2 linked regions of the Microscilla marina ATCC 23134 genome follow. The main gene of each other region encodes a partner of the protein of the gene in region 2 in a complex. Links are inferred from orthologs where the notes say so. Each region holds a gene or a part of one and is shown on either strand. Other genes may lie near its edges. The genes, in order: secY and secA.

What was found.
Region 1: the proteins of secA (region 2) and secY are in contact, whole or in part, in a crystal structure (PDB 3DIN), measured with the Thermotoga maritima proteins. The link is inferred for Microscilla marina ATCC 23134 from one-to-one orthologs. Residues at the interface, in WP_004082002.1 of Thermotoga maritima: Glu261, Ala262, Arg263, Lys300, Ala301, Arg302, Thr303, Ile304, Ile305, Leu323, Tyr324, Asp325, Pro326, Val329, Ser330, Tyr333, Ile336, Lys340, Phe345, Val349, Glu363, Phe364, Tyr374, Ser375, Gly376, Gly377, Glu393, Ile395, Thr482, Ser483; in WP_004081795.1 of Thermotoga maritima: Glu108, Gly109, Glu110, Glu111, Ala236, Glu237, Arg238, Arg239, Ile240, Thr241, Ile242, Gln243, Tyr244, Ala245, Arg246, Arg247, Val248, Thr249, Gly250, Arg251, Arg252, Val253, Tyr254, Gly256, Ala257, Ser258, Thr259, Tyr260, Leu261, Pro262.

The regions. Positions count from the first base shown.
Region 1 is NZ_AAWS01000007.1:3,005-12,291, reverse strand. Bases 1-2,872 are described here. They hold secY (preprotein translocase subunit SecY), read right to left. Parts: upstream 2,155-2,872; coding sequence 847-2,154; downstream 1-846. Other genes in these bases: rpsE (30S ribosomal protein S5), read right to left, coding at 2,858-2,872; rpmD (50S ribosomal protein L30), read right to left, coding at 2,671-2,853; rplO (50S ribosomal protein L15), read right to left, coding at 2,158-2,604; map (type I methionyl aminopeptidase), read right to left, coding at 74-847; infA (translation initiation factor IF-1), read right to left, coding at 1-70. Outside these bases: more of rpsE, read right to left, coding at 2,873-3,373; rplR (50S ribosomal protein L18), read right to left, coding at 3,385-3,732; rplF (50S ribosomal protein L6), read right to left, coding at 3,743-4,312; rpsH (30S ribosomal protein S8), read right to left, coding at 4,325-4,726; rpsN (30S ribosomal protein S14), read right to left, coding at 4,807-5,112; rplE (50S ribosomal protein L5), read right to left, coding at 5,122-5,679; rplX (50S ribosomal protein L24), read right to left, coding at 5,685-6,029; rplN (50S ribosomal protein L14), read right to left, coding at 6,053-6,421; rpsQ (30S ribosomal protein S17), read right to left, coding at 6,494-6,754; rpmC (50S ribosomal protein L29), read right to left, coding at 6,761-6,967; rplP (50S ribosomal protein L16), read right to left, coding at 6,972-7,391; rpsC (30S ribosomal protein S3), read right to left, coding at 7,473-8,189; rplV (50S ribosomal protein L22), read right to left, coding at 8,192-8,713; rpsS (30S ribosomal protein S19), read right to left, coding at 8,720-8,998; rplB (50S ribosomal protein L2), read right to left, coding at 8,998-9,287. UniProt on the Escherichia coli protein: The central subunit of the protein translocation channel SecYEG. Consists of two halves formed by TMs 1-5 and 6-10.
Region 2 is NZ_AAWS01000005.1:217,997-228,313, reverse strand. Bases 3,429-7,330 are described here. They hold secA (preprotein translocase subunit SecA), read left to right. Parts: upstream 3,429-3,734; coding sequence 3,735-7,130; downstream 7,131-7,330. Other genes in these bases: M23134_RS37595 (SPOR domain-containing protein), read left to right, coding at 7,289-7,330. In the rest of the region: M23134_RS05965 (type IX secretion system plug protein), read left to right, coding at 372-1,670; M23134_RS05960 (radical SAM protein), read right to left, coding at 1,740-2,804; more of M23134_RS37595, read left to right, coding at 7,331-7,822; M23134_RS05945 (Ig-like domain-containing protein), read right to left, coding at 7,976-10,317. UniProt on the Escherichia coli protein: Required for protein export, interacts with the SecYEG preprotein conducting channel.

The sequences.
Region 1 (9,287 bases), on a different replicon or contig from region 2:
CGCGAAACATCGCGTTAGAAAGGGCCTCTGTTATTACACCGTCTTGTTCTATGGATGGTTGTTTTGCCATTATCTATATTTTGAAAACTTCTTCTATATATTCAAATGTTGTCAAAACATCACACTTACCATTATTAATGGCTACTGTATGCTCATAGTGTGCTGATGGACTACGATCAGATGTTTTTATTGTCCAGCCATCATTACTTTGAACCACATTTCGTTTTCCTAGATTAACCATTGGCTCAATAGCAATAACCAGCCCTTCTTTTAATTTAGCTCCTCTCCCTCTTTTCCCAAAATTTGGAACTTCTGGAGATTCATGCAAAGAACGACCTACGCCATGTCCTACTAACTCTCTGATAACCGAAAACCCGTTTTTTTCTACGTGTTTTTGAATAGAGTAGCTAATATCTCCAACTCTGGAGCCAGCCAAGGCGTGCTGGATACCAATATCCAAAGACTCTTTTGTTACTTTTAGAAGTTTTCTAATGTCAGCGCTTACTTCTCCTATTGGGTAAGTGTAAGCACTGTCACTATGAAAGCCATTAAGAAAAACTCCACAATCAATAGATATAATATCTCCTTCCTTCAGCTCATACTTATCTGGAATACCGTGAACTACGGCATCATTCACAGAAATACATAAGGATGCCGGAAAACTATTATATCCTTTAAATGAAGGCTTTCCTTTATTATCTCTAATAAATTCTTCAGCTCTCTTGTCCAAAGCAATAGTTGAGACTCCAGGTTGAATCATTTTTGCTACTTCGGCGTGTGCTTTACCCAAGATTTGAGCACTTTGTCGAATCAGCTCGATTTCTTCTTGTGTCTTATATACTATCATTATTGAACAACTGCAATGTTTTGAGAACGCCCTTTTACATCTCCTGACTTCATGTATCCATCATATCTTCTCATTAACAAGTATCCATTGATTTGTTGTAGGGTATTTAATACTACTCCTACCATAATCAAAAGAGAAGTTCCTCCGTAAAATTGGGCAAAACTATTCTGAATCCCAAATTTCACCGCAATTGCTGGCAAAATAGCGACAATAGCTAACCAAATTGAACCAGGTAAAGTAATTTTAGACATGATTTTGTCAATGTATTCAGAAGTGTCACTACCAGGTTTAACACCAGCAATAAATCCACCATTACGCTTTAAATCATCTGCAATCTGTTTTGGGTTTACAGATATTGCAGTATAAAAATATGTAAAGATGATAATCAACAACCCAAAAACAAGGTTATATTGCCAGGTTGTGATGTCTGAGAATGCAGAACTGGCTCCTCCAACATAAGGCGTAATGAGCGCAGGGACAAACATCAATGCTTGAGCAAAAATGATAGGCATTACACCAGCTGCATTTACTTTTAAAGGTAAATACTGACGTTGTCCACCATAAACACGATTGCCAACAACTTGTTTTGCATATTGAATAGGGATTCGCCTTGTGGCTTCTGTAAGCATTACAACGCTCATTACTACAAAGAACAAAACTACCATTTCAAGGATTAATATCAATACTTGACTGCCAGTAGATCTTGCTACCACTTCTTCTACAAGAGACTGTGGCAAACGAGAAATAATACCAATCATAATTAATAAAGAAATACCTTGTCCAATACCTCGGTCATCAATTTTCTCTCCTAACCACATTGTGAACACAGTACCAGCAGTAAGAATAATTACTGTTGATATAGTAAAAGAAAGCTGACTAACCATTATAGCATTACTTGGTATTGTAGCTTGAATATAGCCTATTGCCTGAGCCGCTGTAATTACAATCGTTAGGTAACGTGTAATTTGAGTTTTTTTCTTAAAACCTGACTCACCCTCTTTTTTCAATTTTTGAAAATAAGGAACAGCCACCTCCATTAATTGAATAACAATAGAGGCTGAAATGTATGGCATGATACCTAAAGCAAAAATAGAGGCTTTGCTGAAAGCACCTCCCAAAAAGACATCAAGCATACCAAATACGCCTCCTTTAGGTCCATTAGCTGCTAAAATTGCAGAATCAACCCCAGGCACGACAATAAAAGAACCCAAACGAAATACTACCAATAGCCAAAACGTATTGATAAGTCTACTTCTCAGTTCTTTGATTGCATAAATGTTCTTAATTGTAGTGATGAACTTTTTCATAACTTACAGTTTTGTTGCTTTGCCACCAGCTTTTTCTATGGCTTCAATAGCAGATTTAGAAAACTTATTTGCTTGTATTTCCACCTTAGCTTTCAGCTCTCCTCTCCCTAATACTTTAATTAAATCGTTCTTAGAAGCCAAACCGTTCTCTCTCAACAATTCCACAGTTATTTCTGTAGTATTGGTTTTCTCTACCAATTCCTGGATGGTGTCTAAGTTTATGGGTTTATAAGATACTCTGTGTATGTTATTAAAGCCGAATTTAGGTAGACGACGCTGCAAAGGCATTTGTCCACCTTCAAAACCACTTTTTCTACTATACCCAGATCTTGATTGAGCACCTTTATGACCACGAGTAGATGTTCCACCCCTTCCAGATCCTTGTCCTCTACCTACTCTTTTTCTGTTTTTTACTGAACCTTTTGCAGGTTTTAATGTATGCAATTTCATTGTAATAATCAAATTAAGTTAAACCAGCTACCAGCACTAAAATATACAAGTCTAAGATATTGATTATTATCCTAGTTCTTCAACAGCTATTAAATGCTGAACCTTACGGATCATACCTGCAATTTGCGGGGTATTTTCTTTCTCAACACTCTTATTAATTCTTCCCAACCCCAAGGCTTTGATAGTAGCTTTCTGTTTTTTAGGACGATTAATAGTGCTTCTTACCTGCGTTATTTTAACCTTTGCCATTGTTTTATCCTTTAAAAACTTTCTCCAACGAAATACCTCTTTGATAAGCTACTTCGTGAGGAGCTTTCATTTTTTTCAATGCATCAAAAGTAGCTTTCACTACGTTGTGAGGGTTAGAAGACCCTTTAGATTTTGCTAATACATCCTTAATCCCTGCACTTTCAAGTACAGCACGCATAGCACCACCAGCTATAACCCCTGTACCAGGAGAAGCAGGCTTCAATAATACAAAACCTCCACTGTATTTTCCTTCCATTGAGTGAGGAATTGTATTTTTAAGGATAGGAACTTTTACCAAGTTTTTCTTGGCATCCTCTACTCCTTTAGTAATCGCATCAGTTACTTCGTTGGCTTTCCCTAGTCCATACCCCACTGTTCCGTTGCCATCACCTACTACTACGATCGCAGAAAAGCTGAAGCGTCTACCACCTTTAACAACTTTCGCTACACGATTAATTGCTACTACCTTCTCTTTAAGATCCGTTTCGCTTGCTTTGATTGCTTTTTTTCTTTGCTGCATGGTTCAAATACTTAAAATTTAAGACCTCCTTCGCGTGCACCTTCAGCCAAGGCTTTTACTCTGCCATGGTATAAGTAACCATTACGGTCAAATATTACAGAAGCAATTCCATTGGTAGAGGCTTTTTCAGCCAATAATTTTCCAACAGCGCCTGCACTTTCTATATTATTTTTACTTCCCTCTAATTCCAGAGATGAAGCACTTGTCAGGGTTTTACCGTCTACATCATCAATAATTTGAGCATAGATGCATTTGTTTGAGCGAAATACGCTCAGTCTTGGGCGACTTTGAGTACCAGTAATTCTTTTTCTGATACTTCTTTTAATTCTTATTCGTCTCTGTTCTTTTTTTGTAGCCATCTCTCAACTATTATTTCTTAGCAGCAGTTTTACCAGCTTTCTTTCTCAAATCAACACCAAGTACCTGACCTTTAAGACGAACACCTTTACCTTTGTAAGGTTCAACTTTGCGAAGAGCTTTAATCTTAGCAGCTACCTGACCAATTAATTGCTTGTCAATACTCTCAAGAGTGATTATAGGATTAGATCCTTTTTTTGTTTCTGCAGTACCTTTTACTTCTGGCGGTAGTGCAAAATAAATATTGTGAGAATATCCTAGGTTCAAATCGAGAACATTGTTAGTACAAGTGGCTTTAAAACCAACCCCAACAATTTCTAACTCAATTTTGTAACCTTCTGAAACGCCAAAAACCATGTTATTTATAAGACTTCTATAAAGCCCATGCAGTGCTTTATGGCGTTTTTGTTCTGAGGGGCGTTCAACCAATATTTCTCCCTCATTTACATTTACTTTCAAATCTGGGTCTATATGCTGTAAAAGTTCGCCTTTTGAGCCTTTTACTTTTACCAGATTGTTTTTATCAACGGTTATTGTTACTCCTTGAGGAATAGCAATAGGTTTTTTACCAATTCGAGACATTATATATACTCGTTAATACACGTAACACAAAACTTCTCCACCTACATTCAAATTTCTAGCTTCTTTATCAGTGATTACACCTCTAGAAGTAGAAAGTATCGCTATACCTAGCCCGTTTAATACTCTTGGTAGTTCGTTGGCTGGTACATATTTTCTCAATCCAGGCTTACTTACACGCTGCAATTTAAGGATTGCAGATTCTTTTGATACAGGGTTGTACTTCAAGGCAATTTTTATAGAACCTTGAACAGAACTGTCAGCATCAAATTTATAGTGTTGGATGTAGCCTTTTTCGTGTAATACCTTAGTGATTTCCTTCTTTATATTAGAGGAAGGTATTTCCACGATTCTATGCCTTGCTTTTATGGCATTTCTAACTCGCGTCAAATAATCGGCAATTGGATCCGTATTCATCTAAACTCAAAATTTTTATTTGCTCCTGCAAAGGCAGGGGTGCAAAATTAACACTTTTCGTACAAAAACAAAAAAGAAAATTACCAACTAGACTTTGTAATACCTGGAATTTTCCCTTCAGAAGCCATTTCACGGAATACATTACGACAAATACCGAATTTGCGCATATACCCTTTAGGTCTACCTGTTACTTTACAGCGGTTGTGTAAACGTATTGGAGAAGCATTTTTAGGCAACTTATCCAAAGCAACATAATACTCTGTTGGATCTTCACCAGCTTTGATAGCTTCTTTGATTTTAAGTCTTAAATCTTCTCTTTTTTGGGCATATTTAGCAACCATGCGTTCTCTTTTACGCTCTCTTGCTTTTATGGATTCTCTAGCCATGGGTAATATTTATTTTTTCAAATTTGCAAATGGCATACCGAGTAGCTTCAACAGTTCATAACCTTCTTCATCAGTTGAAGCAGTTGTTACGAAGGTAATATCCATTCCTGTAATTTTATTAACTTTTTCTATGCTAATCTCAGGAAAAATAATTTGTTCTTTCACTCCTAGGGTGTAATTACCTCGACTATCAAAGCCTTTTTCATTTACACCTTTAAAGTCACGAACACGTGGAAGTGCTACTGTAAATAATCTGTCAATAAATTCATACATTCTGTCTCCTCGCAAGGTAACTTTTGCACCGATAGGCATTCCTTCACGGAGTTTAAAGTTTGCGACAGATTTCTTAGCGTAAGTAGGTACTGCTTTTTGACCAGCAATTAATGTAAGTTCATCTATTCCTACATCTACTAATTTTTTATCGGCAACTGCGGCACCTATACCTTTGTTAATTACTACTTTAGTAACTTTAGGCACTTGCATCACTGACTTGTACTGAAATTTGTCTTTTAAACCTTTGACAACTTCATTCAAGTATTTTTCTTTGATTCTTGGTGTTCCAGCCATTATTCTTATGCTTTCTTATGCGACGTATGTTCCTTGAAATACCTTTGAAGTTTACCGTTCTCATCACGTTTCTTGCCTGAACGTCTGGGTTCTCCAGAAGCCGGGTCAATTACCATTAGGTTACTGATGTGAATAGAACCTTCTATCTCCTGGATAGAACCTTGTGGGTTGTTAGCAGAAGGCTTAAGGTGTTTCTTAATCATATTCACGCCTTCAACAACTACTCTGTTCTTTTCGATTATTACCTCAAGTACATCCCCTTCTTTGCCACGAGAGTTTCCAGCGATTACTCTCACTTTGTCGCCTTTTTTAAGGTGTAATTTAGGCTGTTTATTCTTTTTACGTTCCATCGTCTATTCTTACTTTTTTAGCCTTATAGTACCTCAGGAGCCAAAGAAACAATTTTCATAAATTGTTTTTCCCGTAACTCACGGGCAACAGGTCCAAAAATACGGGTACCTCTAGGTTCGTCATTGTTATTTAACAATACAGCGGCGTTGTCTTCAAAGCGAATATATGATCCGTCGCTACGACGAATTTCTTTTTTAGTTCTTACAATTACTGCTTTGGAAACCGTACCTTTTTTTAGGTTACTAGAAGAAATTGCAGACTTGACAGTTACTACTATCTTATCTCCTATACTTGCGTATCTCTTCTTAGTTCCGCCTAATACACGAATACAAAGTACTTCTTTTGCGCCGCTATTATCGGCTACACTGAGTCTTGATTCTTGTTGTATCATGGTTTAAATCCGTTAAATCAAATTTTAAAATAATTCCATTTGGACTTCCACCCCTATTAGGACAGAAAGCTGTTATTTGGCACGTTCGATAATATCAATCAAACGCCAACGCTTTCTTTTACTTAACGGACGGCATTCCATAATTTTAACAGTGTCTCCAATGCTGCACTCATCCTTTTCATCGTGAGCAACAAACTTTTTAGACTTGTTCACAAACTTACCATAGATAGGGTGTTTCACTTTTCCTTCTACAAGTACAGTAATAGATTTGTCCATCTTATTACTTACAACTCTCCCTATTCTCTCTTTTCGTGCGTTTCTTTCTACTTGCATAATACGTTAAGATTTTGATTTTTCCGCAAGTTCACGTACTCTCAACTCGGTGTTTAACCGTGCTATAATTTTACGTGCTACCCTAATTTTCATTGGGTTCTCTATAGGAGAAATAGCATGTGCAAACTTTAGCTTCTGCAATTTATCACGCTCAGCGTTGGTTCGCTCTTTTAGTTCTTCAGTCGTTAAAGACCTAATTTCATCGTTTTTCATAACTCTACTCTACGTAATCTCTACGTACAACAAATTTGGTACTTACTGGAAGTTTATAAGCAGCAAGCTTTAAAGCTCGAGCAGCTAACTCCTTACTTACACCATCAATTTCAAACATGATAGTACCAGGCTTAACTTTAGCCACCCAGTATTCAGGAGCACCCTTTCCTTTACCCATACGAACCTCAGCAGGTTTTTTCGTAATAGGCTTATCAGGAAATATTCTAATCCAAATTTTACCTTCTCTCTTAAGAGTACGGGATATAGTGATACGACACGCCTCAATCTGACGAGAAGTAATACGACCGCTTTCGAGAGATTTCAAACCAAAAGTTCCGAAAGCAATTGTGTGACCTCTTCCTGCAAGCCCCTTAATTCTTCCCTTTTGTTGTTTTCTAAACTTTACTCTTTTTGGTTGTAACATGGCTTTTAAAATTTAAAGTTTAAAGAATGGTATTACCACAGTATTAAACTTTCTCACCAATATCTTTTAAAATTACGTTTTCTAGTTACGCTTTTTTCTGCGTTGATCGCGGCGACGACGTGGCTGTCCTGAGCGTTCGTTGTCTGCTCCTTGATTTGGAGACAAATCAGGCTTACCGTATACTTCTTTCTTGAATATCCACACTTTGATACCAATTTTACCATAAACGGTATTGGCTTCTGAGATTGCATAATCAATTTCAGCTCTTAAAGTGTGCAGAGGAATACGCCCTTCTTTGTATTGTTCTGAGCGAGCCATTTCAGCTCCACCTAAACGACCAGCAGCTTTAATTTTAATACCCTGTGCACCTACTCTCATAGCAGCCGCAATGGCTTGTTTCATTGCACGTCGGTAAGAAATACGAGCTTCTAGTTGTTGTGCTATTGATTCGCCTACCAATTTAGCATCAAGTTCAGGACGCTTTACTTCAAAGATATTGATTTGAACATCTTTACTTGTAAGTTTTTTAAGCTCTTCCTTGATCTTATCTACTTCTGCTCCTCCACGACCAATAACAACTCCGGGACGGGCAGTATGAATAGTAAGAGTGATACGTTTTAGTGTACGCTCAATTATAATTCGTGAAATACCACCTTTGGGGATACGTGCGTGAATATATTTGCGAATTTTTTCGTCTTCTAATAATTTATTGGAGTAGTTTTTTCCTCCGTACCAGTTTGACTCCCATCCTTTGATGATGCCTAGTCGTAAACCGTTTGGATTAACCTTTTGTCCCATCCTTAGTTTTCGTTTTCAGTGTTATCGTTGTCCGAAGTAGTATTATCCGCATCTGCCGGATTCAAACTATCAATCACGATAGTAATGTGATTAGAACGTTTACGGATACGATGTCCTCTACCTTGTGGAGCAGGACGTAAACGCTTCAACATACGACCACCATCTACAAAAATTTCTTTGATATATAAGTTGGCATCTTCGATCTTGCGATCTTCGTTTTCATTTGCCCAATTAGAAATTGCAGATAGTAGTAATTTCTCAATGTACTCTGACCCTACTTTTGAATCAAACCTAAGAATGTTCAAAGCACGATCTACTTTTTGCCCACGAACCAAGTCTGCTACTAAGCGCATTTTACGAGGAGAAGTAGGTACATTATTCAAAGAAGCTTTCACTGCACCACGCTTTCCAGCCATTTGTTCTTTACGCTCTCTGATTTCCTCTTTTCTTTGCGCGATTCGAACCGACTTTTTTACTTTTCTTGGAGCTTCTTGTATTTCTTCTAAAGTCTCTTTTTCAGCCATGATACCTTATCGCTTTTTCTTATCTTTTTTGGCAATATGTCCCCTAAAGTTACGAGTAGGTGCAAATTCACCTAATCGGTGACCTACCATGTTTTCTGTTACAAATACAGGGATAAACTTGTTCCCATTATGAACAGCAAAGGTAAGCCCAACAAAATCGGGAGAAATCATAGATCTGCGAGACCAGGTTTTTATCACCGATTTTTTCTTAGATTCGCTCATAGCTTCTACCTTCTTTTGAAGGTGATGCTGAATGTATGGTCCCTTTTTAAGTGAACGTGCCATTATTTTCTCTTCTTAACAATTAGACGATCTGAATATTTGTTTTTCTTTCTGGTCTTTTTACCCTTAGCATACAAACCCTTACGAGAACGTGGGTGTCCACCAGAAGAACGACCTTCACCACCACCCATTGGGTGATCTACCGGGTTCATTGCTACCCCACGAGTACGAGGGCGACGACCTAACCAGCGTTTACGACCAGCTTTACCCAAACGAACATTCATATGATCGCCGTTAGAAACGGTTCCAATAGTTGCCAAACAACTCTGTAAAACCATTCTCATTTCGCCAG
Region 2 (10,317 bases):
CTATCCAATTCGTTTATTGTTGTAACAAAATTCAGTAGATTTGTTCGGGTAACTTTCCAAAAATAAATTACGTCTTTTTAGGTTTACCTCTTATACTAAAAGCTTATTTAAGTTTTTGTTGGTGAGGGGTTTTGTCAGAAGTTTACCATTGGTAGATGTGTGATATTAAATTTGTTACACCTCTGTATCAAACCCAGCTTAGAAATGGTACCAAAATAACATGCTTAATTGTAATCGGGGCTTACAGCCTTGCTGGACACACTTTGTTAAATGATAGCACTTTATTTTTACACCGTTCCTGAGGACTTCCTAAATTGAAAGGCTTTATTTTTATAAATTACTTAGTTTTTAGCAGATTGTTTTGTGAGGATATGAATAAACTACTCATTCTTGGTTTTATTATTAGTACGCTTGCCAGTTGCATTCCCATTCCCCCCATTGTTGTTCAGGATAAAGTAAAAAAAGAGGTCAACCCCTTTGCCCATAAAAAATTTGTGACCAGAGACTTTAACTACGAATCTACTTTAAAAACAGTTTTGCTGTACCCCAAAGGCAATACTCCTACTCAAGCGCTTGAGTCGTCGGTCATGTATTTGGGACAAACCGCTCCATTGGTTCTAGAGTTTGACGACCTTTCGGCAAAACCTTCGGCGTTTAGTGCCAAACTTATCCACTGTAACCGTGATTGGACTATTTCGAGCTTAAACGAAATAGAGTTTATCAACGACCTCAACCTGTTTCATTTTGATGCTCCTAAATTATCTAACAATACACACCAAAAGTATTACCATTACTCTTTTACTATTCCTCCAGTAAAAACATCAGGCAATTACTTGATCAAGATTTTTCGCAAAGGTCAAGAAAAAGACCTGGTCTTGATTCGTAGGTTTATGGTATACGAAAAAAAGTGGGAAATAAAGCCTTCCATTATAGAAAAGCCCAACGGCGAACATTTAATACAATGCAAAATACATTATGGAGGGGTGGAGCTTACCAATCCAGAAAATATTACAGTGCTTATCAGGCAAAATCAACGCTGGGACAATGCTTTGTTGATACAAAAGGCCAGTACACGTGACACTAAGAATAAGTTTATAAGCTACCAGATGACTACCAGGGCTTTTGAAGGCTCCAACGAGTTCCGAAGATTTGACATGAGCAGCTTTCAGTTTATCGGAAAACGTATTTATAGCACCGAAACCCTCGAGACAGGCAACATAGTTACCCTTGAAACCGACAAGTTACGCCCTCAGGCTACCTATAAAAAAATCATGGATTTCAATGGAGGATATATTGTATACGACGAACGCGGTGGAAACCCTCAGCTCAAGGCAGACTATGCTCAGGTAAATTTTACGCTCAAATGTAATGAATTGAAAGATGAAGTGTATGTGGTAGGCAAGTTTAACAATTGGCAAACAACCCCCAAAAACCGCATGAACTATAACTTGGAAACACGTCAATACGAGGCCGTACTTTTGCTCAAGCAAGGGGTGTATGATTATATGTATGCCCGAAAAACAGAGGATGGGCAAATATTTTATTTTGACCAACTAGAGGGCAATCACCCTAAAACAAACAATCAATACGAAATATTTGTATACTACCGCCAATCCGATTCGCGTAATGACCAAATGATAGGATATACTACTTTTGGCTCAGGTAGTTAGGTAGTTAATTGTGGCCTAAAAATCAGTGTTTTTAACTCCAAAGCTAAAGGAGAATAAGTACTGAATAATTTACTTCAACAGGTGCTCTATTTGCTTGTTTTTGGGCAAAAACATTGTACAACGATTGCAAGCTTCATGAATGGGTGAAGCGGCCTTTCGTAATTCCCTGAACTTCTCTCCTTGCCATATTTTTTTAAACGAATGGGTAGCAAGGCTTCCAATGATTACCTGATTGGTAAGCGTACAACAAGGTGCTACGCTCCCGTTATGGTCTATTAAAGCGTGAGTCCAAAGTGCATAACAAGGGTGATGTTGGTAATAATCAGCGGCATAATTGCCTTGAGCGCTGCTTTGTATTTGTTGAGCCGACACACCAAAAACCCAAATATCATCCGGTGTTACTTCTAACCCTAGTTGTTGTGCTTGTTCAAAAGTTCTAGGGGCGACTTCCCTGTTAAACTCTTTTATTTGTTCTGCATTAAGCGATTGAAGTTCATCATTACGCGCATATATTGGTATCAGGTGAAAGCCTCTGGCTCCTATTTTATCAACCAACTGGGGTAATTGGTTTACTTGACGGTAGTTGGCTTGGTTGATGACCATGTTCAAGAATATTTTGCCAGAAGGTATACCACTGCCTGATTTGTTGATAAATGCTTGCCGCAAAAACTCCGCACCTCGCACCGAACGCTCAAAAGCACCTTGCATGCCCCTAATGTTGTCGTGAATAGCTGGGTTGGGGCTGTCTATAGAAATATTCACTTTTTTAAGTCCGGCGTTGACCATATCTACCGCTTTTTGCTCAGTAAACAAGGTAGCATTGGTGGTTAAAGTAACTTTGATGCCTTGTTTACGCATCCACTTCACTGCTTGTGGCAGGTTGGGGTACATCATGGGCTCGCCTCCTGATAAATGAATACGCTGACACCCTAACTTAGCCAGGTCAGGAATGAGTTTTTTAAGTATTTTTCTGTCCAACATTGCTCCTCGCCACCTCCAGTGGTTGCACATTTTACAACGAAGGTTGCAATCCCACAAAAGTTTTATTTTTACAAACACAGGTTTGTAGGTGCGCCCTTTGCTAAGGCTTTTACGAAAACGGTGATGGTCTTGCTCCAGGGCTTTGATATACATACAAGTGCTTGTTTTTTGTCTCAATAGTCCATAGTATTTAGTCGGTAGTCCATAGCTGATTCGAGTAAATGTTCACCTTGTTAAATACTGTAAACCGAACTTGTGAGCTCAACGAAGTTAATCAGTATTTTATATTAAGACTATATACTCACTTTATTTTTAAAAGGGTTTCAGTTTTAGCCTACACCAACCAGTTAAATAGTTTGTAAATTCATCAATGACTGATTACCAGCAACCAACTTTCACCAAAAGTACTGCGGAGTATTGTGTCTAATATAACCAAAATATACTTTTTAATCCCTTTAAGTCTTCAAATCTATCAATAAGGGTATTATAGGTTTATAACCTGCCATTGAACCAAAGTTAAAAAAACTTAAGCCAGCAAGATGACGCCAAATAGCCTGTCGTTTTTTCCTGATATTTAAGGCGCTACGTTTCGCTATAGGCAAACATTGTCTACAATCAACCATTAAAGAATTAAATCCCTAAAAATCAATTACTTAAGCCAAAAAACAGATTTTTCACTCTAAGCAGGTAAACCAAAATATGGTGGTGAAAACCCCTCGTGGGGCAACGCTCTTCGCTTTCAGTGCTCCCTTCATTCAGAGTATATCTGCCAATTAGTCCATCCTTTTCAAAAAAGTATTATCTTTGTGAATTAGAAACTCCCTGAATTTTGGTCTGTCTTTTAGAGCTGGGCGTCTTACGTGTAACTTTATAGGCTAGGTTCATCTTCAGGTACTAAAATTTATGGGCTGCAAGCTTTACAAAAGTAAATTGCTTGCCTATCTTCATTTGATTTTAAAAATATAACCAAATATAAACGGCTTCTAGACAACTTGTTGTACAACAGGTATAAAGGCAAGGTTTAAAAATACACCATCTATTTTTAAGCTATGTCAAAACAAAAAAAGCGCAGAACAAAGCACTATGTTAGATTTTGTAGGAAAAACTGTTACCAAAATTTTTGGTAAGAAATCGGATCGTGACTTAAAAAAATTGCTTCCTTATGTAGGTACTATCAATAATGCCTGGAAGCAACTCACCTCACTGTCGGATGATGAGCTAAGGGCTAAAACTCAGGAAGTAAAAGATACCATCGACGAGCAATTAAAAGAGATAGATGACAAGCTTGCTGAACTTCGCAAAAAAGCCGAAGAAGACAGTAGCTTGACAGTGAACGACAAAAACGAGATTTTCAAGGAAGTAGACACGCTGGAAGAAGAGCGCAACAAAGAACTTGAAAAAGTACTGGAAGAGGTACTGCCAGTAGGCTTTGGTATTGTCAAAGAAACTGCCCGTCGTCTTAAAGAAAACAAACAACTAGTCGTAACCGCTACTTACCTCGACAAACAGTTTGCCGCTACTAAGCCCCATGTAGAAATAGACGGAGAACAGGCGATATGGCATAACCAATGGATGGCTGCAGGCAATGAAATTACCTGGGACATGGTACACTACGATGTGCAGTTGGTAGGTGGGGTAGTACTACACCAGGGTAAAATTGCGGAGATGGCTACTGGAGAAGGTAAAACGTTGGTGGCAACCCTACCTGCCTTTCTGAACGCCTTGGCTCGTCGTGGAGTACACGTAGTAACTGTAAACGACTACCTGGCCAAGCGTGACTCCGAATGGATGGCTCCTTTGTTTGAGTTCCACGGAATGACCATTGATTGTATTGACAAATACGAGCCCCACTCGCCCGAACGACAAGCTGCCTACAATGCTGACATCACTTATGGTACTAACAATGAGTTTGGCTTTGACTATCTGCGTGACAATATGTCACATAACAAAGAGGAGATCGTACAACGTCGTCATCATTATGCCATGATAGATGAGATTGACTCTATCTTGATTGACGATGCCCGTACACCTTTGATCATCTCTGGCCCTATTGAGAAAGGCGATGAGCACGAGTTTGACGAATTGAAACCAAAAATTGCCCGATTGGTAGACGTTCAAAAGAAAGTAGTTCAGGGATTTATCAATGAAGGTAGAAAAAAAGTAAAAAGCGAAGATAGCAACGAAGTAAAAGAGGCTGGTGTTGCGCTTTTTAGGGCTTACCGTGGTTTGCCCAAAAGCAAGCCTTTGATTAAACTGTTGGGAGAAACGGGTAACCGTGGAGTGATGAAAAAAGCCGAAAACTACTATTTGGCTGAAAACTCTAAAAACATGCCTGAGGCAGACGCTCCTCTTTACTTTACTATAGACGAGCAAAACAACCAGGTAGAGCTTACCGACAAAGGCATTGAGTACATTACGGGTAACAGTGAAGATAAAAACTTCTTTATTCTGCCTGATATTGCCGTAGAGATTGGGCGTATCAAGGATGACCGTGAATTGAGCGATGAAGAAAAACTCAAACAAGAAAAAGAGTTAATTGCTGAGTTCAGTGTAAAAACAGAGCGTGTGCACAGCATACAACAATTGCTTAAGGCATACACTCTTTTCGAGAAAGATACCGACTATATCATTGTTGACAATCAGGTAAAGATTGTAGATGAGCAAACAGGTCGTGTAATGGAAGGACGACGTTACTCTGATGGTTTGCACCAGGCGCTGGAAGCCAAAGAAAGCGTAAAAATTGAAGATGCCACCCAAACTTATGCCACAGTAACGCTCCAAAACTATTTCCGGATGTACCACAAACTGGCAGGTATGACGGGTACAGCCGAAACTGAAGCAGGCGAGTTTTGGGATATTTATAAACTAGACGTGGTAGTGATCCCTACCAACCGTCCTATTGCCCGTGATGACCGCAATGACTTGGTGTTTAAAACTGCCCGTGAGAAATTCAGTGCAGTAATCGACGAAGTAGTAAAGCTTACCGAAGCAGGTCAACCAGTGTTGGTGGGTACTACATCGGTAGAGATTTCGGAGCTATTGAGTCGTATGCTCAACCTACGTAAAATCAACCACCAGGTATTGAACGCAAAACTGCACAAGAAAGAAGCAGATGTAGTGGCTTTTGCCGGGCAATCAGGCACCGTAACCATTGCCACTAACATGGCAGGACGTGGTACGGATATTAAGCTTAGCCCAGAGTCTAAAACGGCGGGTGGTTTGGCAATTATTGGTACCGAACGTCACGAATCTCGCCGGGTAGACCGTCAGTTAAGGGGACGTGCGGGTCGTCAGGGAGACCCTGGTAGCTCTCAGTTTTTTGTAAGCTTGGAAGACAACCTTATGCGTTTGTTTGGTTCAGATCGTATTGCCAAAATTATGGACCGAATGGGCTTAAAAGAAGGAGAAGTGATTCAACACTCTATGGTGACCAAGTCGATAGAACGTGCCCAAAAGAAGGTAGAGGAAAACAACTTTGCCCAACGTAAGCGCTTGCTTGAATACGATGATGTAATGAACGAACAACGTAAGTTTATCTACAGTCGTCGTCGCAATGCCTTGTATGGCGACCGTCTTGAGTTGGATACTCTGAATACTTTGTATGATTTTTCGGCAAGCATTGCACAAGCTTATCAAGGCTCAGGCGACAGGTACGAAAACTTTAAAATGGATGTCATTGGTAGCTTGAGTTTTGATACAAGCATTACTCAAGAAGAGTTAGAAACAGCTCCGGATTTGGGTAACCGATTGTTTCAGGAGGCTTACAAGTTTTACCAAGACAAGAACAAACAGATCAAGGAGATTATTTTGCCAGTGTTGACTGAACGTTACGAAGCTTATAAGGCCAACGCACACGAAATTACCGATCTAATTCCTTTTACGACCGATGGCAACCACACGGCTATTAGCGTACCGTTTAATCTTAAGAAAGCTTACGATACTGGTGCTGAACATATCATCAATGAGGTAGAAAAAATTCATACCTTGATGGCCATCGACCAGCAATGGAAAGAACACCTGCGCGATATGGATGACATGAAACAGTCGGTACAAAACGCAGTGTATGAGCAAAAAGATCCTATAGTAGTATACAAACAGGAAGCCTTTAGTTTGTTTGAGCACTTGGTACACAAGGTAGATCAAGAGATTGGTACTGCGCTTATGGCAGCTCAGATAGCCATCATGGAAGAAGAAGAAGGCGATGTTGAAATTAAACAATCAACCCGCAAAGACCGCAGAAAAAAGCGTCGTTTTAACGAAAACAAAGAAGATGCAGCGGGTTTCTCAGCAAGTGGTGCTGGGCTAGACCTCGGCGAAATGCCACAAGAACGCCAGGAACCAGTCAAAGCAGACAAGTTGCCTTCGCGTAACTCTAAGGTAACCGTACAATATACAGATGGTACCGTGAAGAAAGACGTGAAGTTTAAAACTGTAGAGGATGATTTTAGAAACAATAAATGTGTGCTTATAGAACAATAAGCCAATCAACAACCCAAGGTAAACACCGAAGTTTTTTTAGGCTTTGGTGTTTACTTTTTATAACCAAACCTACACTAATAAAAAAACTGGAACTATGTATCGACAGATACCAACAGGCAGCTTCAGTGCATACAAGAAAATTAATCAACTATACACCTATGAAGAGAATTACTACTTTTGGAATGTTTGCCATGTTGATGTGGCTGGCGAGTTGTACACCTAAAGGTGTGCCACAAACGAAAAAAGATGTAAAAGAAAACCTTTCGGCGAAAAGGCTTAAGTACGACTATTCTATTGAAAAATTTGATGGTAAAGGATTGGTTATCAATGTGCCAATGGAAATGAATGCTACTGATTTTAAATTTTACATCACCGAAGCTTTAAATGCTATCCTGGACAATCCTATATCTAAAAAGTTTGGTATTCACCGCGAGCGGTACGAGGGTTACCGTATTCAGATATACCGTGGACGCAGCAAAGCAATGGCTGCTAAAGCACGTCGTCGTTCTTATGAAATATTCCCACACTTGCGCCCTTACATGGAGTACAAGTCTCCTACTTATCGTATTAAGGTGGGCGATTTTCTGGAAAAATATGAGTATGTAAAAGTCTTCAAAAGACTTAAGAGAGAGTTTCCGTCGGCAATGATTGTTCCTTCTATAGTAACGGTTACTGTAGATTATGGCGACTAAAACAGCCTTGTAGCTGACAGAGAATGGGCGAGCTACCCTAAGCATTGAGAAAGCAAATCTGCCCACTTAATTTTAACATAAAAAGTAAAAAAGGGTTGACATACTCGATGATGTCAACCCTTTTTTTATACTATCAAAGCGCTTTACCTACAGCTATTTTTTAATAATTTTCACCGATTGTACCGTTTTACCTTCCTGAATGGCAGTACAATAATATACTCCATCGGGGAGCCCTTCCAGGTTGATATAAAAACTGTGCTGCCCTTTGGCAAGTTGCTTATTCTGACACAACTGCTTGACTACATTGCCTTGACGATTAAAAACCAATATAGTAGTATTGGATGTATAATGGGTATTTACGCTCAAGGTAGTGGCTGACTTCATAGGGTTAGGGTAACTCTTGAGTTGAAGCATTGTCGATTTTTTACCCCCTTTGGTTTTAGAGTTAAAATAAGGCGCATGGTTATTCACAAACTCATAAGCATTGGTTTTGTCCCAATTGACCGACCAGGTCATTACTCCCCTAAAATCAGGATAGCCACTGGCATTTTGCAACGTGTACCTGCCACCAAAAGAGGTGCCTTTCATTAAGTAATCGAGCGCTTGATGTACTTTGGCGGGTGCCAAATAACCACCTGCAGGAGCCGCTTCAGGCTTTGCGGGCAAACCTATAGCTACTTGGTCTTGACGCAGTGGGGGAAACATCGCATTGGTGTTTCGTCCTACCGGAAAACCTCTCAACAACATTTCGCTCATTGCCACCGCAAAATCTGCCGTAGACTGGGCATAAATTTGATTGTCAGGTCCAAACTGAGTTCCTGTGTTATACAACTGTGGGTGAACATAAGTAAGCTTGTCTCTTAGCCCGTGTATCACAGGCAGGTAGCCCCCAAAAGCTCCTCCATAGTTGGCAAAACCTCCTTGTAAATATTGCACCTCAGGAGCCGCACTCAAAATAAAATCATCGCCAAACTCATTGCACAAAGTGCGGGTGGCCGAAATCAGGTTTTTGACCTTGGGCGTGGTAGGCTGGGTGAAATCGGTATCACCTGGATCCAAAATCACTGAAGAACCTTCTACATCTATGTCCATTCCATCAAAACCATATTCAGTAATGATGGTACGCATAGACGTAATAAATTTTTGGCGATCGGCTTCAGTTTTGAGTTCTATAGGGGCAGTGGCTCCTCCTATAGAGATAAGCACTTTGGTGCCTCTTTGCTGGGTTGCCTTGATATCGGCAATAAAGGCTGCTTTAGACACTTGCGCCGGGGCAAAAGTCATCGTCATATCTGTGTGTGATACAGGTATGGCAAAAGCCACACATATTACATTATAGCCCACGGGTACCTCCTGAAGGGGCATGTAAGGCGCTGACCACAAGTTCCAATTATGCCAGTAACCTACCACCAAATGTTTGGGCAATGCCGGGTTAGGCGTGCTATTGCCCACTTGTATCCATACTGTGGCCGAGGTCGTTGTTTTTCCTTCGTTGTCGGTGGCTATTGCCGTCAGCTGGTGTTGTCCTGCCGGGGCATTGTTCCAGGTAAACTGGTAAGGAGCGTTGGTGGCTTCGCCCAACTTTTGACCGTTGGCATAAAACGCTACTTTCGTCACTGTACCATCTGCGTCAGAGGCATTGGCTTTAATCGTAATGGCGGTATTTTGGGCAAACTGACTGCCACTGTTAGGCGAGGTAATGCTTACGGCTGGGGGTTGCCCACTCACTACCGATACCGTAATGGCGGCCGAAGTGGTAGTTGCCCCATCATTGTCCTGGGCTATTGCAGTCAATTGATACTGGCCTGCCAAGGCTCCGTTCCAGGCAAATGCGTAAGGGGCGCTGGTCGCTTCACCCAAGAGGGTGTTGTTGGCATAAAATTTTACACTGGTTACCTGACCATCTGAGTCTTGAGCAGTGGCTCGTAAATCGATAGATTGACCATCGCGAAATTGGCTGTTATTGGCAGGTTGGGTAAAGCCTACAGTAGGCGGTACATTGCCACTACCTCCCCCACAATCGCCCAACAACTCCCACGGATTGCCATCTGTACCCGCTGGACGCTCGTTTCTTGTCCACCATTTGTTGCGGTATTTTTTGCCTTGGTAAGCCACCACATTGCCTGGTTTTGCATATACTTGAGTAGCACTCCAGGCAGGTATTCCCCAACAGTCGCCTTGGGTATTGTCGGCTACTTTTATACTTATTTGATCTCGCCCCAGCTCGGTATTATCTGATCCGTAAGCCTTGACCACCAGGTTATGTGTGCCTTGGGAGGCGTTTTGCCACACAAAGGTATAAGGAGCACTGAGGTCTTGTCCCAGTTTTTGGTTTCCTACATAGAATTCTACCCTGGCTACGTTGACCGAAGCCCCCGAAACCAATGCTTTGATGCCCACGGTGCTACCTGTGGCCACTAAGGTATTGGCGGTTGGCTCTACAATCGCCAATGCCCCGGCTGCACAGTCGCCTAGATACTGCCAGGGGTTGGCGT